Regions from separate parts of the Erythrobacter sp. BLCC-B19 genome, predicted to be linked through region 3. Evidence: predicted binding sites of a transcription regulator. Region 3 holds the regulator's gene; each other region holds the start of a gene.
The links. The regulator LexA, encoded in region 3, represses DNA repair genes until DNA is damaged. The targets are predictions, from matches to a motif close to GTTCCNCNCTTGTTCT.
Positions count from the first base shown of each region.

Region 1 (5,714 bases), 460 kb from region 3:
TGACCTGGGCAGTGGATCACGTCCAATTTGAGTTCGCCCACCGTCACCGTGTCACCGTGCTTGAGCCAGCGGGTCGGCGTGAAGCTCTTGGCGACCATCCCCCAGCGCGGGCCGTCATCGTCCAATTGGTCGATCCAGAAGCGGTCATCCTCGTGCGGGCCTTCGATGGGCAGGCCCAGTTCGTCCGCCAGCATCCCGGTCTGCCCGCAATGGTCGAGATGCCCGTGGGTGACGAGCAGCTTTTCGAGCGTAACGCCCGCCTTGGCGACGCCCTCCTTGAGCTTGTCGAGATCCCCGCCGGGGTCGACCAGCGCGCCCTTCATGGTCTTGGTGCACCAGATCAGCGAGCAGTTCTGCTGGAGCGGCGTCACCGGAATGATCGCGGCGCGCATGGGGGGGAGGGGCTTGGGAGTGTCGGTCATATTCGGGGGACTGCGCATTTTGTCGGAGATACGCAACCGAGATTTTTCAGGATTGGCGCAGCACCGGCTCTTCCCAGGGGCCAACGTCCAACTCGATGGCGAGCGGCTCTGTGGGAACAAGGTCAGTCCTTGATTTCAGCTTGGCCTGCAATCCGGCGACAGCATCATCCCGGCGCGAATATAGGCCTGATGGCGGATAATCGTTCATCCAGTAGCCGCCGCATTCCTCGTCCGGCTCGTTGAACGTTTCGGTCGCGAACTGGAAAAGACCGTCAGGGCGCACGAGAAGGCGTCCCCTCCGGTTGCCTGCCATCAACAATTCGATCGCGGTGACAATCATATAGCAGGGCTAGACCCGCCCCCCCTTCCACACAACCCGCCCGATGATCTCCACCTCATCGGCCGCCACCTCCACCGGCGGATAGGCGAGGTTCTGCGAGAGCAGCGCCACCCGCCCCGGCCCGGCGCTCGCCACGCGCTTGACCATCAGCGTGTCGCCCACACGCACCACGTGGATGCCGTCGCGAAAGGCGCGCGGGGCGCGGTCGATCAGGATTTCGTCGCCGTCGTTGAGGAGTGGCTCCATCGAGTCCCCCTCGACCCGGATCGCCGAGAGCTCGGCGCGCGCCAAGCCCTGCTCCTCCAGCCAGCGGCGCGAGAAGCGGAAGGTGTCGAAGGCGGCTTCCCCGCCCGCCACCCGCCCCGGCCCGGCGGAGGCGCCAAGATCGAGCCGGGGCACCACGACCCATTCGCCCGTTTCGCGCTGGAGTGGCTTTACGTAGGAATTTTCCTGCGCCTCCCGCAGCTCCTCCTCCCCCACCCCAAGGAAGCGGGCAAGCGTGGCGCGATCCTGCTCCTCCAGCTTGCGCGGGCTGCCTTTGCGAATGAATTGCTGAAGATAGGACGGATTGCGCCCGAGCAATTCGGACAGGGACGCGAGGCTTACCCCTCGCTCTTGCGACAATTCGAGCAGCCTGGCGCGGGGGTCGGAGAGGGTTCGGTCAGCCATTTGTAGGGTTTCCTTTATGGATACTTCCTACACGAAGGATTTTTCCTAGACAAGCGCGAAAAAACATGGAACATTTCAGGAACATCAGGCGATTCGCCCGATGCATCACCTTCGACTCGGCAATCAACAGGGACGCAAAACCATGCTGCTTCGGACCATCGAAACCTTCCTGCGCGAGCACCGGCTCGCTCCTACCAAATTCGGCCGCCTCGCCGCCCACGACCCGCGCTTCGTGCTCGACCTACGCATGGGCCGCAGCCCCCGGCGCGAGACCGAACTGCGCACCCGCGCGTGGATGCAGGGCTATGCCGATCACGCCGCCGTGCAGATGAAGGAGACCGTCTGATGCTCACCGAATCCTTGCGCGATCCCTTCGCGCATATCCTGGGCGATTTCGCCGCGATCGAGGTCAAGTCCGCACCGCTGCTGGGCCTCACCCGCTTCCAGCGCCCGCGCCGCACGCTGGCCGACCGGGTGCGCAGCGGCCTGCTCGAGATCACCGCCGGAGCAGGCACGGTGCTGGGCCATGAGGAGAAGGCCTGGGCCTCGATTACCTTTTCGGGCACCCGGCACGAAGTGGTGCTGGAGTTCTGCGGGGCCGAGGCGGTCGCGGCGGGCGAGGAACTCATCGAGCGCCTGCCCGATCACGAATTCACCCTCCCCGGCCAGCTGGTCGCCGATGCGACCATCACCAAGGTCGACCACCGCTTCGGTGCGATGGAGCGGCTGGAGGTGACGGCGGTGCTGCTGCTGCTGGAAGAGGGCTAGTTATAGCCGCGCCTTCCCGGGCTTGACCCGGGACCCCGCTGCCTTCCTGCCACGAAGAAAAGCGGGGCCCCGGCTCGGGGGCCGGGGAGACGAAGGGGTTACGTTCTGCGAATAACCAAATTCCGGATCTCGCTCATGTCCTCCATCGCGAAGCGCACGCCCTCGCGGCCCAGGCCTGAATCCTTGACCCCGCCATAGGGCATATTGTCGACCCGGTAGCTCGGCACGTCGTTGATCACCACGCCGCCGACATCGAGCCTGTCCCACGCATCGAACATCTGGAACAGGTCGCGGGTAAAAATCCCCGCCTGCAGGCCGAATTTGGAGTTGTTGACCTCCTCCAGCGCCTCATCGAAGTGGGTGAACTTCTGGAGGATCGCCAAAGGCCCGAAAGCCTCCTCGTTCTTGGCCTTGGCGTCGTCCGGCACGCCTTCGAGCAGCGTCGCTTCCAGCATATTGCCGCGCGAGAGCCCCCCGCCGCACAGCAGGGTCGCACCGGCTGCCACGGCCTCGTCGATCCAGCCCTTGAGGCGCTTGGCCTCGCCGTTCGAGATCATCGGGCCGATGAAGGTGTTGCGGTCCTTGGGGTCGCCCGCGACGAGCTTGCCTGCGCGCTCGACCAGCATCGCCTTGAAGCGGTCGTAAACGTCGGCGTGGATCAGGATGCGCTGCACCCCGATGCAGGACTGGCCCGACTGGTAGAAGGCGCCGAAGATCACCCGCTCCAATGCGTCGGCAAGGTCGGCGTCCTTGTCGATGATCACCGCCGCGTTGCCGCCGAGTTCGAGCACGACCTTCTTCTTGCCCGCCTTGGCCTTCAAGTCCCAGCCCACGCCGGGCGAGCCGGTGAAGGAGAGGAGCTTCAGCCGCTCGTCCTCGGTAAACAGGTCCGCGCCGTCGCGGCTGGCGGGGAGGATGCTGAAGGCGCCCTCGGGCAGGATGTCGCACTCGGCCAGCACCTCGCCCATGATGATCGCACCCAAGGGCGTCTTTGAGGCAGGCTTCATCACGAAGGGGCAGCCGACCGCGATTGCGGGCGCGATCTTGTGCGCGGCGAGGTTGAGCGGGAAGTTGAACGGCGAGATGAAGCTGCACGGGCCGATGGGAACGCGCTTCCACATCCCCTGATAGCCCTTGGCGCGCGGGGAAATGTCGAGCGGCTGGACCTCGCCGTAGTTCCTCACCGCTTCCTCGGCGGCGATGCGGAAGGTGTCGATCAGGCGCGTGACCTCGCCTTCGGCATCCTTGATCGGCTTGCCGGCCTCGACGCACAGGGCGTAGGCAAGTTCGTCAAAGCGCTCCTTGAAGCGGCGGACGCAGTGCATCAGCACGTCCTGCTTCTCGAAGCTCGCCAGCCGCGCCATCGGCTCCGCCGCGCGCACCGCCCCGGCGATGCCTTCCTCGATCACATCGGGCGTGGCGAGCGCGGTGCGGAAGGCGACCTCGCCGGTATATTTGTCGGTCACCTCAAGATCGGTGTTGGGCAGCACCGCCTTGTTGTTGAGGTAGAGGGGGTAGGTATCCTTGAGCATGGTCACTTCCTTCGCACCTCCTGACTGCGGGAGGGGGTGATCGGAGGCGCGTGACTCCGATCACGGGTGGGCCTGTCCGGGCAAGCGCAGTCACTTGACGCGCCCACCCCTAGCCCCTCCCGCAAGCGGGAGGGGGATGCGAAGCCTTACAGCTCCTTCGACAACCGTTTGATGTCCTTGTTCAGGATCTGGTCGTTCTCGGTGTAGTCCACCGGGCAATCGATCAGATGCACGCCGGGCGTGTCGCGGCAGTGGGCGAGCAATTCGCGCAGGTGATCGGACGAGGTCACGCGGTGCCCGGTCGCGCCGTAGCTTTCGGCATATTTGACATAGTCCGGGTTGCCATAGGTCAGGCCGAAATCGACAAAGCCCATGTTGGCCTGCTTCCAGCGGATCATCCCGTAGGCATCGTCGCGCAGGATCAGCACGGTGAGATTGAGGCCGAGACGCACCGCGGTCTCCATCTCTTGGCTGTTCATCATGAAGCCGCCGTCGCCGCAGATCGCCATCACCTTACGCTCGGGATAAAGCATCGCGCTCATCATGGCAGAAGGCAGCCCCGCGCCCATGGTGGCCAGCGCGTTATCGAGCAGCACGGTGTTGGGCAGGTAGGCGGTATAACCGCGCGCGAACCAGATCTTGTAGACCCCGTTGTCGAGGCAGATGATCCCGTCATGCGGCATCGCGTCGCGCACCTGCTGGACGAGATGCGGCGGGAAGATCGGGAAACGGGTGTCGGCGGCGAGCGCGTTGGTGTGGTCGACCTCGGCCTTGTGATAGGCCAGAAGGTGGCCGAAATCCCAGCTGCGGTTGGGGCTGATGTCTTCCTTCATCTGCCAGATCGCGTTGGCGATATCACCGATCACCTCGATCTGCGGGAAGTAGACCGGATCGACTTCCGCCGTGCGGGTCGAGACGTGGATCACGGTGACGCCGTTGTCCTTCATGAAGAAGGGCGGCTTTTCGATCACGTCATGGCCGACATTGATGATGCAATCCGACGCCTCGACCGCGCGGTGGACGAAGTCCCCAGCCGACAGCGCCGCGCAGCCCAGAAACTTGGGATGGCGCTCGTCAATCACGCCCTTGCCCATCTGGGTGGTGAGGAAGGGGATCCCGGTCTTCTCGACGAATTGTTCGAGCATCCGCCCGCACAGCTTGCGGTTCGCACCCGCGCCGATCACCAGCACCGGGTTCTTGGCCTTCTCGATCGCCTTGACCGCCGCGCGCACCGCCTTGGGCTCGGCGCTAGGGCGGCGGGCGATGGACTTGGGCAGCGGCTTCCAGTCGGTGGTGGGTTCCTCGGCAATATCCTCGGGCAGCTCGATCAGGGTGGCGCCGGGCTTTTCCTCCTCGGCGAGACGATAGGCCTCGCGCACGCGGCTGGGGATGTTGTCGCCCGCGGCGATTTGGATCGCATATTTGGTGATCGGCTTCATCAGCGAGACAATGTCGACGATCTGGAAGCGGCCCTGCTTGGACTTCTTGATCGGCTTCTGCCCGGTGATCATCAGCACCGGCATCCCGCCCAATTGCGCATAGGCCGCAGACGTCACGAAATTGGTCGCCCCCGGGCCCAATGTGGCGACGCAAACCCCGGTCTTGCCGGTGTGGCGGCCGTATGTGGCGGCCATGAAGCCCGCACCCTGTTCGTGGCGGGTCAGGATCAGCTTGATCTTGGTCGACCGGCTGAGCGAGTCGAGAAAATCGAGGTTCTCTTCCCCCGGAACGCCGAAAATATACTCGCAGCCCTCGGCCTCGAGACACTCGACAAAAACATCCGACGCTTTCTTGGTATCGCTCATCTATGCAATTCCTTCCTTGCTACCGAAAGCCTTTAGCCCCGGTATCCCCCCCAGGCGCAGACGTGCATTCAAGTGACGGCAAAGTGATGACCTGCCGCCGGCAACAAGTATTGCAGAAAAGCGCCAAACCGCCAGCGAGATTCTCGCTCGGGCGCTTGGGTCAGTAGCCCAGCCTCGG
Region 1 is NZ_CP117516.1:3,507,461-3,513,174, forward strand. It holds gene PS060_RS16495 (MBL fold metallo-hydrolase) at 1-392, opposite strand, end outside; gene PS060_RS16500 (hypothetical protein) at 469-762, opposite strand; gene PS060_RS16505 (S24 family peptidase) at 772-1,431, opposite strand; gene PS060_RS16510 (hypothetical protein) at 1,574-1,777, shown strand; gene PS060_RS16515 (hypothetical protein) at 1,777-2,199, shown strand; gene PS060_RS16520 (aldehyde dehydrogenase family protein) at 2,298-3,731, opposite strand; gene PS060_RS16525 (acetolactate synthase large subunit) at 3,878-5,536, opposite strand; gene PS060_RS16530 (D-2-hydroxyacid dehydrogenase) at 5,697-5,714, opposite strand, start outside.
Region 1: the regulator LexA is predicted to act here: its motif matches at 1,499-1,514, upstream of PS060_RS16505 (S24 family peptidase).

Region 2 (5,714 bases), 700 kb from region 3:
ATTGCGCGCCATGCTGTGCTCTCTCCCAAAAGCGTTTGGGGAAAGGTTAGGCAAATCCGCTCAGCCGTCCAGCATCCATTTAGCGAAACCGCCCCTGCCGCCGCGCGGCGGGTTCACGGATAAGAAGCCAGATCCCGAGCCCGAGCGGCCCGGCCATCAGGGTCGCAAACAAGATCGGCCCTTGCACCAGCCGCGAAATGCTCTTGGCATCGGCATCGCGCGCGATCCACAGCCCGGCGAACAGATCGAAGGCGAGGTAATGCGTCCAGCCGATCGTCACCCCCGCATCGTTGGCAAAGATCGCGCGGATGCCCGGAATGGTGGTGAAATCCGCCCCGCCCCCACCCGGATTGGGGATCAGCCCGCTCACCACCCCGACGAGGCAGGTGGCATAGACCGCGCAAAGCAGGCCGACGCCGAGATACAGGATCGCCGACAGCAGCGCAGGCCAGCGCGGCAACAGGATCAGCGCCGCCCAGGCGACCAGCGCCAGCAGATTGACCGCGCCGAACAGCGCCGCCCAGCTCATGCCGCCTCCCCGGCGCCTGCTGCCACCTTGCGCCATTCGCGCGCGGCGCGGCGCATCGCTTCGTTGTCGTGGGTGAAGCGCCCGCCCGCCCGGCGCAGCGCAAGGCCCAGCGCCGCTTCCGCTACCAGCTCGGCGTCGATCGAACGGAACCGTTCCCACGAACCCGACAGCAGCGGGTCGATCAGCGGTGCAGCGATGATCGCGGCGCGCTCGGCAAAGCGCAGGTCATCGACCCGCTCCCCGCGCAAGAGGCCAGGGTGCAGGATATCGAGCCGTTTGAACCCGATGCGGCTGAGCGCTTCCTCGGTCTCGCCCTTGACGCGCATATAGAGCGCCTTGGCGCGGCTGTTTGCCCCGGCCGCGCTGACCACCACCATGTTCGGCACACCTGCGCGCTTGGCCGCTTCGGCGGTGGCGAGCACGAGCTCCTGATCGACCGCGCGGAACGCCGCCTCATCGCGGCCCGCCTTCTTCCAGGTCGTGCCCAAAGCGCAGATCAGCGCGCGCGGACGCACCGCGTCGAGCACCTCGCCCCACTTGGACGGGTCGGAGACGAACATCTCCATCCGTGCACCGGGCGGAAGCGGTGCCTCGCGCCGGGCAATGCCGACGAGGCGCACATCATCGGTCTGGCTGGCGATTTCGATCACCCGGCGGCCGATCAGGCCGGTCGCGCCGACCAGCGCCACCCGGACGGGGCCAAAGGCACGCGGATCAGACATTGATCAACCCCACCGGCCGCTCGCCATAGATGCCCGCGACCGCCTGCATGGCGAAGCGATCGGACATCCCGGCGATGAAATCGGCAATCACCCGCGCGCGGCCCGGATCGTGCAGCGGCAGCCGCGCCTGCCAGTCATCCGGCATCAACGTCGCATCCTGCGCATAGGCGACATAGAGCCGCGCCACGACATCGCGCGCACGCTCGGCTGCCGAAATCTGTTCGGGGTGGTAGTAGAGCCGTTCGTACATGAAGGTCTTCAGCCGCCGTTCCTGCGCTGCCATCGCCGGCGAGAAGCCCGCCAGCTGCCGCCCGGCGGCGCGCACTTCTGCGACCGATCCCACATCCTTCACCTGCGCCGCGGTGTGCGCGATCACGTCATTCACCATCAATCCGATCTGGTCACGAACAAGCTCGCGCAGCAGACGCTCACGCGGGGCGTGAGGAAAGCGCTTTTCGACCACCCGCCACTGGTCTGCGAGGAAATCGAGGGTGAGAAGGTCATCAAGCAGCAGGAACCCGGCGCGCAGGCCGTCGTCGATGTCGTGATTGTCATAGGCGATGTCGTCCGCCACCGCCGCCACCTGCGCCTCAAGGCTGGGCCAGGTGCCCAGATCGAGCGGAAAGGCGGCATCCAGTTCCGCCAGCGCCCAATTGGGGGCGGCGACCGGGCCATTGTGCTTGGCCAGCCCTTCGAGCAGATCCCAGGTGAGATTGAGGCCGTCATGCGCCGGATAGGGGCACTCGATCCGCATCACCGTGCGCAGCGCCTGCGCATTGTGATCGAACCCGCCATGACGCTCCATCGCATCGGACAGCGCGGCCTCGCCCGCATGGCCGAACGGCGGGTGGCCAAGATCATGCGCCAGGCACAGCGCCTCGGTCAGATCCTCGTCGAGCCCCAGCGCACGGGCGATCACCCGGCCGATCTGCGCGACTTCGAGGCTGTGGGTGAGGCGGGTGCGGTAATGGTCGCCGTCTGGCGCGATGAACACCTGCGTCTTGGACTTCAGCCGCCGGAAGCTCATCGAATGGACGATCCGGTCGCGGTCGCGCTGGAACGGGCTGCGCGGCCCACGCCGCTCGCCGCTCGCCGCGCCGCCATGGTTGCGAGGGGCGAATTCGCGGGGGCCGGGGTTGGCAGGATCGGCGGCGTAGGGGGCACAGGTCATGCCGCGGCGATTAAGCCAGCCGCCGCTGCCGCTCAACCGGAACGAGGCGTGAACAGCGTATAATTGATGGAAAAACAGTCACTTCGATCAGTGACAAATTATGGGGCCGCCGTCCGGTGATTGGGGGGGAGGACAGCGGCCCCAAGGGCCAATCGGTGCGACCCGAAGACCCGGATGATGCCAGGAATGCTCCATGACAAAATCCGCGCGCCCCTTAGGCGGAAACGTTAACAAGTTGCACCCCCTGCAACCTTACGATGCGGCAAGCCGCCCCCGCGGGGGGGTGAGCCGAGGTCTAGTCCACCATTTCCTGATCCAGAATCCAGTCGGCCGCCGCCTCGCAGTGGATTCGCGTGGAGTCGAAGATCGGCAGGACATTGGCATCGACATCGACCACCAGATCAAGCTCGGTGCAGGCCAGCACCACGCCCGCGGCACCCTCCTGCGCGGTGTTGGTGATAATGGTCTTCATCGTCCGCTCAGCCTCGCGCGTGACCTTGCCGACCATCAGCTCGTCATAGATGATCCGGTCGAGCATCTCGACATAGTCGAGCTTAGGCGGGAGCAGGTCGATCCCGTGGGCGACGAGACGCTTGCGATAGAAGCTCTCGGTCATCACGTTGCGCGTGCCCAGCAGCGCTGCGCTCGAAATGCCGGCGCGCTTCATGGCAAGGCCGACATATTCGGCGATGTGCAGGATCGGGATATTCACGGCCGCTGCGACATCATCATACAGGCGGTGCATCGAATTGGCGCCGATGATCAGCCCCTCGGCCCCCGCGCCCTCCAGCCGCCGCGCACTCTCGGTCAGCACGCTTGCCGCGCGCTGCCAGTCGCGCTCTTCACGCAGGGCGTAGAGCTGGCAGAAATCGAGGCTTTCGATCAGCAGCGGCGCGCTCGCCATCGGCGCAGCGCGTTTCTGGACGATGCGGTTGATATGGTCGTAATAGGTCGCGGTCGACACCCAGCTCATGCCGCCGATGATCCCGAGTTTGCGCAAAGCCCGGTGCCCTTTCCTTCGTGTTCGCAGATGCGGAAACCTGTAGGGCGCAAATTTCCCCTGCGTCCAGTGGCCAAGGCCTGCGAAAGCGGCTTACTCGGATTTTGGCGGCGAGGCGTGTTCGGCAAGCCACGGGGTGAGATCGCCGAGCGTGGCTTCCGGCGCCTCCTCGTGCGGCAGGTGGCCGATCTTGGGGTAGATCACCAGCTGGTTGTTCGGCATCGTTTTCGCCAGCCACTGCCCCGCCTCGACCGGGATGATCCGGTCTTCCGCGCCCCACAGGATCAGCGTGGGTGTCGTCACCTTGGCGATATCGGCCGCCGCGAGCGGATCATAGGGCAGGCTGAAGCGCGCCAGCGTTGCGCGGCGGTTGCCGGGGTAGCGCAGCAGCTCCCAGTAACGGTCGACCGCGGCAGGGGTGACGACCGATTTGACCGACACCGATTGTTCGAGGCTCTGCTGGATCAGCTCACGCGGCGTAATCTGTTCGACCAGCAGATTGACCCCCGGCATCCGCGCGATGGTGAAGCCGATATTGCCGCTATCCTCGTCGTCCTTCCGGGCGAGCTTCAGCATCGGCCCGCCGCTGCCATCGACCAGCACGAGACCATCAAGGCGCTCCGGATGGGCGATGGCATAGGCAAGCGCGTGCTTGCCGCCCATAGAATTCCCGCCGAGGATGAAGCGCCCCAGGCCCAGCTTGTCCGCCACGGCGCCGATATCGGCAACGAAATTGGCGGTCGAGTAATCGCCCCTGGGATCGGGGCCGGTCAGGCCGTGGCCGACCTGATCGAAGCGGATCACCCGGTACTGGCCCTTCAGCGCCTCCACCCACGGCTCCCACGTATGCAGATCGGCGTTCGATCCGTGGAGCAGCATGATGACGGGCGCATCGCGCGGCCCCTCGTCGCGCAGGTGGATGGTCAGCCCATCGCCGACATCCACGAATTGCGAGGGCGGCGCACCATATTTGGCGCGCATTTCGGCAGCGTCGGTGTCCGGGGTGCGGAAGATGAGGAAGGCGGCGACCAGCACCGTCAGCAGCGCGAGAAACCCGCGCACAAGCCACTTTTTCATTTCATCTCCGCAATCCAGCGCCGCACCACCGCGACGCCTTCCTTGTCGACGCTCGATTTACCGAGTTCGGGCATGGCGATGCCGCCTTCGGCTGAGTCCATCCGGTAAAGCAGGATCGACGTGTCTGGCTGGCCCGGCACAATCGAGAAGTCATGCCCCCCCGCCCCGCGCCCCGCCGCGACCGGGCGCTTGAAGATGCCGATGGCGTGCGGATCGGACTGTTCCCAGCGCAGATCGAGGCCGGAGTTCGACGCGCCGCCGCCCGGCTGATGGCAATGGGCGCAGTTCACATCGAGATAGGCACGGGCAAGCGCCGGAGTATCGGGCAAAAGATCGCGGTTGTTCCAATCGGGCAGGAAGCGGGCAACCTCGGGCACGGCTTCGAGCATATCGGCAGAAAACATCGAGGTCAGCCACAACTGCCCCAGATTGCGCGCCTTGGGGCCGATGGGGATGACCTGCCCGTCCTTGCTGTGACAGGTCTTGCACTGGTTCTTGTTGGGGATGGCATAGGAAATCGCCTCGCCCGCAGGCGTGACGAGATCCAGCCGTCCGCCCGCAACCGCGAGGGTCGCATCGGTCTGCTCCTCGTTCCAGCGATAGGGCAGCGCGATCCAGCCATCCGCCCGGTGGAGGAGCACGCGGGTCTCGATCAACCGGCGATCTGCGCCTTCGCCGAAGGCAAAGGTCTTGATGATCGCCGCGCCCACCGGGAATTTGAGCAGCCCCTCCCCTTCGGCGGCGAGCTTGGTGCCTTCGGGCAGGTAGATGAAGCGCAGCTTCTCCGCCCCGTCCGACCACAGCGGGGTGGCGAGGGCATAGGGGATCACGCGCGCGCTGGGCTGCTGCTGCGCGGCATCGGCGAAGAAACCGAATTCACTGAGCGCGCGCGGCATCCCGGCCCCGGCAACAGCGGCATCATTGACGCGGGGCACCTCGGGCGCACCCGCGCGCGCGGCGATCCCGCCGCCCAGCACCAGCAGCGCACAGGCCAGCAGGGCACCGCCGCGCCTCACTTCAGCCGCGCCTCCAGCGCTGCAGGTGCGCCGACGACCGGGAATATCCACAATTCGGTCGGGGTCAGCGTAAGCGGCCCTGGCTGCGCCTCGGCTAGGCTCTGGCCGACCTTTGCCAGATTGAGCGTCCAGCCGCTTACCCCCGGCGCGATCTTGAGCGCAGTGTCGGGGCTTTCGGCAAGGCCATCCCACAGCACCG
Region 2 is NZ_CP117516.1:2,347,243-2,352,956, reverse strand. It holds gene PS060_RS10880 (long-chain-fatty-acid--CoA ligase) at 1-12, opposite strand, end outside; gene PS060_RS10875 (ABA4-like family protein) at 80-529, opposite strand; gene PS060_RS10870 (NAD(P)H-binding protein) at 526-1,251, opposite strand; gene PS060_RS10865 (deoxyguanosinetriphosphate triphosphohydrolase) at 1,244-2,422, opposite strand; gene PS060_RS10860 (aspartate/glutamate racemase family protein) at 2,718-3,422, opposite strand; gene PS060_RS10855 (alpha/beta fold hydrolase) at 3,516-4,499, opposite strand; gene PS060_RS10850 (SO2930 family diheme c-type cytochrome) at 4,496-5,515, opposite strand; gene PS060_RS10845 (parallel beta-helix domain-containing protein) at 5,512-5,714, opposite strand, start outside.
Region 2: the regulator LexA is predicted to act here: its motif matches at 2,461-2,476, upstream of PS060_RS10865 (deoxyguanosinetriphosphate triphosphohydrolase).

Region 3 (5,714 bases):
GAGCCGGCCGGGGGACAAGCCGATGCGCGATGTGCCGATCATTCCTATGGGGGAGGATCCGGGCGGCCCGGATACTGCCGCGCAGCGACGTGCGCGCCCTTGGCAAACCGGGGACCACTTGTCCAGCGCTGCGGGCGCGATCCGGCAAGGGCTGGATGCTGGCGAGCGCTTTCTCGGCGCCGCCGGGTTCGACCGGGCACCATGGCTGGCGGTGCTGTTTGCTGGCGGGATCGTGTGCTGGTTCAGCTTGCCGCAGATGTGGCAATGGTGCGCTGCGCTGGCGGGCAGTGCGGGCACCGCGCTTGCTGCTCTGGTGCTCTGGCCGCCGGGAGGTGCAGCCGATGAGACGCGGGCCAATCTGCGCCTTGCTGTTTTTGCCTGCGGCCTGGTGTTCGCCTTGGGGATTGCGGTCGTCTGGGCGCGCTCGGCGATTGTCGGCGCGCCGCCGGTCGCTGCGCCCCTCGTGCAGATCATCGACGGGCGCGTGCTTGAACGCGAGGATCAACCCGCCGAGGGGCGACTGCGCCTGACGCTGGCAGTGCGCGGGATCGGCGATGGGCCCGAGGCCGCGATCGCGCGCAAGGTGCGGGTCAATGTCCCGCTTGCCACCTTTGGTGAGAACGGGCTTCCGGCCGGACTGGCCGAGGGCGCGGTGGTGCGGCTGCGTGCACGGCTGATGCCGCCGGCGCCGCCGATGCTGCCCGGCAGCTACGATTTTGCCCGCGCGGCATGGTTCAAGGGGCTTGCGGCGACCGGAACAATGATCGGCCCACTCACCTTGCTCCATCCCGCGCCCGAGAGCGGCGGTCTGGCGAGCCTCCAGCGCGCGCTGGCCGCCCATGTTCGCGCACAGGTGCCTGGCTCGCCCGGAGCGATTGCGGCGGCCTTTGCGAGCGGCGACAGGGGCGGGATTGCGCCTGCGGATGAAGTGGCGATGCGCGATTCCGGCCTGACGCACTTGCTCTCGATCAGCGGTCTTCACGTCAGCGCGGTGATCGCGGCGGCATATGTGCTGGCCTTGCGGCTGCTGGCGCTGTGGCCGGGGTTGGCCTTGCGGGTGCGGCTGCCGGTGGCGGCGGCGGGCGCCGGGGCGCTCGCGGGGATCGGTTACACGCTTCTCACCGGGGCCGAGGTGCCGACGGTGCGCAGCTGCGTTGCGGCCTTGCTGGTGCTGGGCGCGCTGGTCGCCGGGCGTGAGGCGCTGTCCTTGCGGATGGTCGCTGTCGCCGCTGGTTTTGTGCTGCTGCTATGGCCCGAGAGTGCGATCGGGCCCAGCTTCCAGATGAGCTTTGCCGCGGTGCTGGCCATCGTCGCGCTCTCGAACAGCGCCCCGGTGCGCGCCTTTCTGGCCCCGCGCGAGGAGCCGTGGTGGGCCAGCATCGGCCGGCGGGTCGTGATGCTGTTCGTCACCGGCGTTGTCATCGAACTGGCGCTGATGCCGATCGTGCTGTTCCATTTCCACCGCGCTGGCATTTACGGTGCCTTTGCCAATGTGATCGCGATTCCCTTGGTGACATTTGTCTCCATGCCATTGATTGCGCTGGGTTTGCTGCTTGATGCGGTGGGGTTGGGCTGGCCTGTGTGGTGGCTGGTGGAACGCTCGCTCGCGCTCTTGCTCGGGATCGCGCACCTGACGGCGGGGCAGGCTGGCGCGGTCACATTGATGCCGCAGATCAGCGGGGTGACGGTGGCGCTGTTCGCAGCCGGTGGCCTGTGGCTTGCGCTGTGGCGCGGGCGGGTGCGGCTTGCAGGGTTACTGCCCGTCGGTCTGGCGAGCCTGCTCGTCTGGGCGACCCCGATCCCCGATCTGCTGGTGGCGGGCGACGGGCAGCAGGCGGGGATCACGCTTGCCGGGCCTGATGGAGAGACCCGCCTTCTGGCGCTGCGCGACAGCCGCTCGGCCTATACCCGCGACAATCTGATGGAACTGGCAGGCGTTGCCGCGGAGCCTGTACCGCTGGCCGAATGGCCCGGAGCGCGTTGCTCCTCGGCCTTCTGTGCCATCACGCTGCGGCGTGGCGGGCGGGACTGGTCCTTGCTGCTCGGACGGGGGCGGGCGCAGGTGGAGGAGCGCGCTCTGGCGGCGGCCTGCGCCGAGGCAGACATCGTTGTTTCGGAACGCTTTCTGCCTCGATCCTGCCGCCCGCGCTGGTTCAAGGCCGACCGGCGGATGCTCGAACGATCAGGCGGGCTTGCGGTTGATCTGGAAGCGCAAAGCATCACCACGGTTGCCGCGAGCCAGGGAGAGCATGGCTGGTGGCAGCCACCGGCAACACGCGCCCTGCCGCCAGAGCGGAGTATCCGGAAAGCTGCGATGATGCGGCAAAACCCTGCGACACCGTGACAAAAACCTGCGATGCGCCGACAGGAGCAGGGCAGGCGGGCACAAACGATGCGGTGCAGGGGCCGCCGCCACAATCCAACACGTCAGCCAGACCGATCAGGCCGGAAGCGCAGGGCTCGCGCCCTGCCTTCCGGCCCGCCTGTCGTCAGTGGTAGCGCCGCAGCAATCCGGCCAGCTTGCCCTGCACCTCGACTTCGCCGGGGGCATAGAACTGCGGATCATAGGCCGCATTGGCCGGATCGAGCCGCACCTTGCCGCCTTCGCGCCGCAGGTACTTGAGCGTCGCTTCCTCGCCGCGCACCAGTGCCACCACGATCTCGCCGTCGCGCGCGGTGTTGGTCCGCCGCACCAGGGCGAAATCGCCGTCGAAAATCCCGGCCTCGACCATCGAATCGCCCGAGACTTCGAGCGCGTAATGTTCACCCGGGCCAAGCAGCGCAGCAGGCACCGGCAGGGTCGACTGGCCTTCCAGCGCCTCAATCGGGGCACCCGCCGCGATCCGGCCGTGGAGCGGCAGTTCGATCACGTCATTGGCCGCTTCAGGCGCGCGCGCTGCCGGAGCAGGCATCGCCACGACATTGTCCCCCGCAGGCGCAGGCCGCGACGGGGTGGTATCGCCCGGTTCACGGATCACTTCGAGCGCGCGCGCCCGGTTGGGCAGGCGGCGCAGGAAGCCGCGTTCTTCCAGCGCGGAGATCAGCCGGTGCACGCCCGACTTGCTCTTCAGATCGAGCGCTTCCTTCATTTCCTCGAAACTCGGCGAGATCCCGGTTTCTTCCAGCCGCTGCTGGATGAAGACGATCAGCTCGCGCTGTTTTGCGGTCAGCATTGGTCAAACTCCTGTGGTCGCACCCACAACGCCCCCATGCTGGAGGCGCCGTGCCAATCCCTTGCGTGCGCCAAGAGGCACCCCGAAACAGGTGCGTTGATTGCACTTGTCGTCCGCCATTAAGGTGAACGAACAAGGAACAATTAGGAAACTAAATTACCCGAGTCAAGCGCGCCCGACGGCAAAACCGCGCAAATCAGCCATTTCGGAGCTGGAACACCGGAACGGGCGAGCCGGCGGCCAGCATCGGGGCGTGGGCGGGACGGTCGATCAGCGCGTCAGCAGCAGCCAGCGCCGACAGCGCCGAGGAATCCTGCGATCCGGCAAGGCGCACGCTCTCGCCTCTGATGAGGGCCCGCAGGAATTCGCGCCTTGGGCCGACCGCGGGGAGATCCTCGGCTGCCGCCATGATCACGGCGCGCGGCAAGGGCGCGGGATCGCCCATGCTGGCGCGCACCAGCGGAAGCGCGAAAAGGAACGCGGTGACAAAGCTCGATACCGGATTGCCCGGCAGCCCAAGGATGACTTGCGAGCCCTTGGCACTCTGGCGTGTGGCCACCAGCAGCGGCTTGCCCGGTTTGATCGCGATCTTCCAGAAGGCGATTTCGGCCCCCCAGTCCGCCAGCGCGGGCTTGATGAGATCGTGATCGCCCACCGATGCGCCGCCCGATGTGATGAGGATATCGGCCCCCTCGGCCAAGGCCAGCGCCTCGGCGAGCGCGGCGCGATCATCGGGCACCGGGCCAATGCGGGTGACCTCGCAGCCGAGCGGGGCGAGCATCGCTGCGATCATGGCCGCATTGCTGGCGGGGATCTGGTGCGGCAGGCAGTCAGCCGGATCGCGGGCAAGTTCGTCCCCCGAATCCATCACCGCAACCTTGACCCGGGCCGCGACCTCGATCGAGCCATGCCCGGCGGCCAGCACTAGCGCGAGACGGGCCGGGGTCAGCCGGGTGCCGCGCGTCAGCAGCAGGTCGCCCGCGTGAAAATCGAACCCCCGCGCACGGATGTGCCGCCCTGGCGGCGGAACTTCGGTTGCCGTGATGATCCCGGCCTCATCGCGGGCATCTTCCTGGAGCAGCACCCGGTCGGCCCCCGGCGGCACGATCGCGCCGGTCGAGATCCGCACGCACTGATTGTCCGACAGAACCTCGCGGAAGGGTGATCCGGCGCGGCTTTCACCCACCAAGCGCCACGGGCCTGCGCCCGGCGCGAGTGCATAGCCATCCATCGCTGACAGATCGGCCGCGGGCTGGGTGCGGGCGGCGCGGATGTCCTGCGCGATGCACCGACCTGACGCGGTATCGACCGGCACGGTTTCATGGGCCGGCTGCGGCGCGAGGGCAAGCAGGCGGGCCTGCGCGTCTTCGAGCGCCAGCGGCGCGCTCAAGGCTGCGCGCTCCAGTCGCCGGACTTGCCGCCGGTCTTGGCGATCAGGCGGACTTCGGAGATCACCATGCCCTTGTCGATCGCCTTGGCCATGTCATAGATTGTGAGGAGTGCGATGGAAGCGGCTGTCATCGCTTCCATTTCCACGCCGGTCTTGCCGGTCAGCGAGGCTGTGGCGGTGGCGCGGATCGCGCTTTCCTCATAGGCGAACTCGATATTGACGGCTTCGAGCCCGAGCGGGTGGCACAGCGGGATCAGCTCGCCGGTGCGTTTGGCGGCCATGATCCCGGCGATGCGCGCGGTGCCGAGGACATCGCCCTTGGGGGCATTGCCTGCGCGGATCGCTTCGAGCGCCTCGGCCGACATGGTGATCCGCCCCGAGGCGACCGCGCGCCGCGCCGTGGCGGGCTTGCCGCCGACATCGACCATGTGGGCCGCGCCGCTGGCATCGAGGTGGGTGAGTTTGCTCATGCCGCCGCTTGTGCGCCGAGCAGCGTTCGGGTGGCACTCGCAATATCGTCAGCCCGCATCAGGCTTTCGCCCACAAGGAAGCTGCGCACGCCTGCGGCTTCGAGGCGCTGGCAATCGGCATGGGTGTTGATCCCGCTCTCGCCCACGATCAGCGTGCCGGGCGGCATCAGCGGGGCGAGCCTTTCGGTGACGGCGAGCGAGGTGGTGAAGGTCTTGAGGTCGCGATTGTTGACCCCGATCAGGCGCGATTGGAGCGTGGCGGCGGCGCGTTCGAGCTCGGCCTCGTCATGGACTTCGACCAGCACGTCCATGCCCTGTTCGCGCGCGGCGGCTTCGATCTCGGCCATCTGCGCGTCGGAGAGGGCGGCGACGATGATCAGGATCGCATCGGCCCCGATGGCGCGGGCTTCGAGGCATTGCCAGGGATCGACCATGAAGTCCTTGCGCAGCACCGGCAGTGCGCAGGCGGCGCGGGCGGCGATGAGGTAATCCTCGTGCCCCTGAAAATAGGGCGCGTCGGTGAGGACGGAGAGGCACGCGGCACCGCCTGCTTCATAGGCGGCAGCATGGGCGGCGGGGTGGAAATCGGCGCGGATCAGGCCCTTGGAGGGGCTGGCCTTCTTGATCTCGGCGATCAGGGCATAGCCGCTGGCGGCGCGGGAGCGCAGGGCAGCCTCGAAC
Region 3 is NZ_CP117516.1:3,044,843-3,050,556, reverse strand. It holds gene PS060_RS14350 (ComEC/Rec2 family competence protein) at 119-2,344, shown strand; gene lexA (transcriptional repressor LexA) at 2,490-3,173, opposite strand; gene PS060_RS14340 (molybdopterin molybdotransferase MoeA) at 3,370-4,563, opposite strand; gene moaC (cyclic pyranopterin monophosphate synthase MoaC) at 4,560-5,033, opposite strand; gene trpC (indole-3-glycerol phosphate synthase TrpC) at 5,030-5,714, opposite strand, start outside.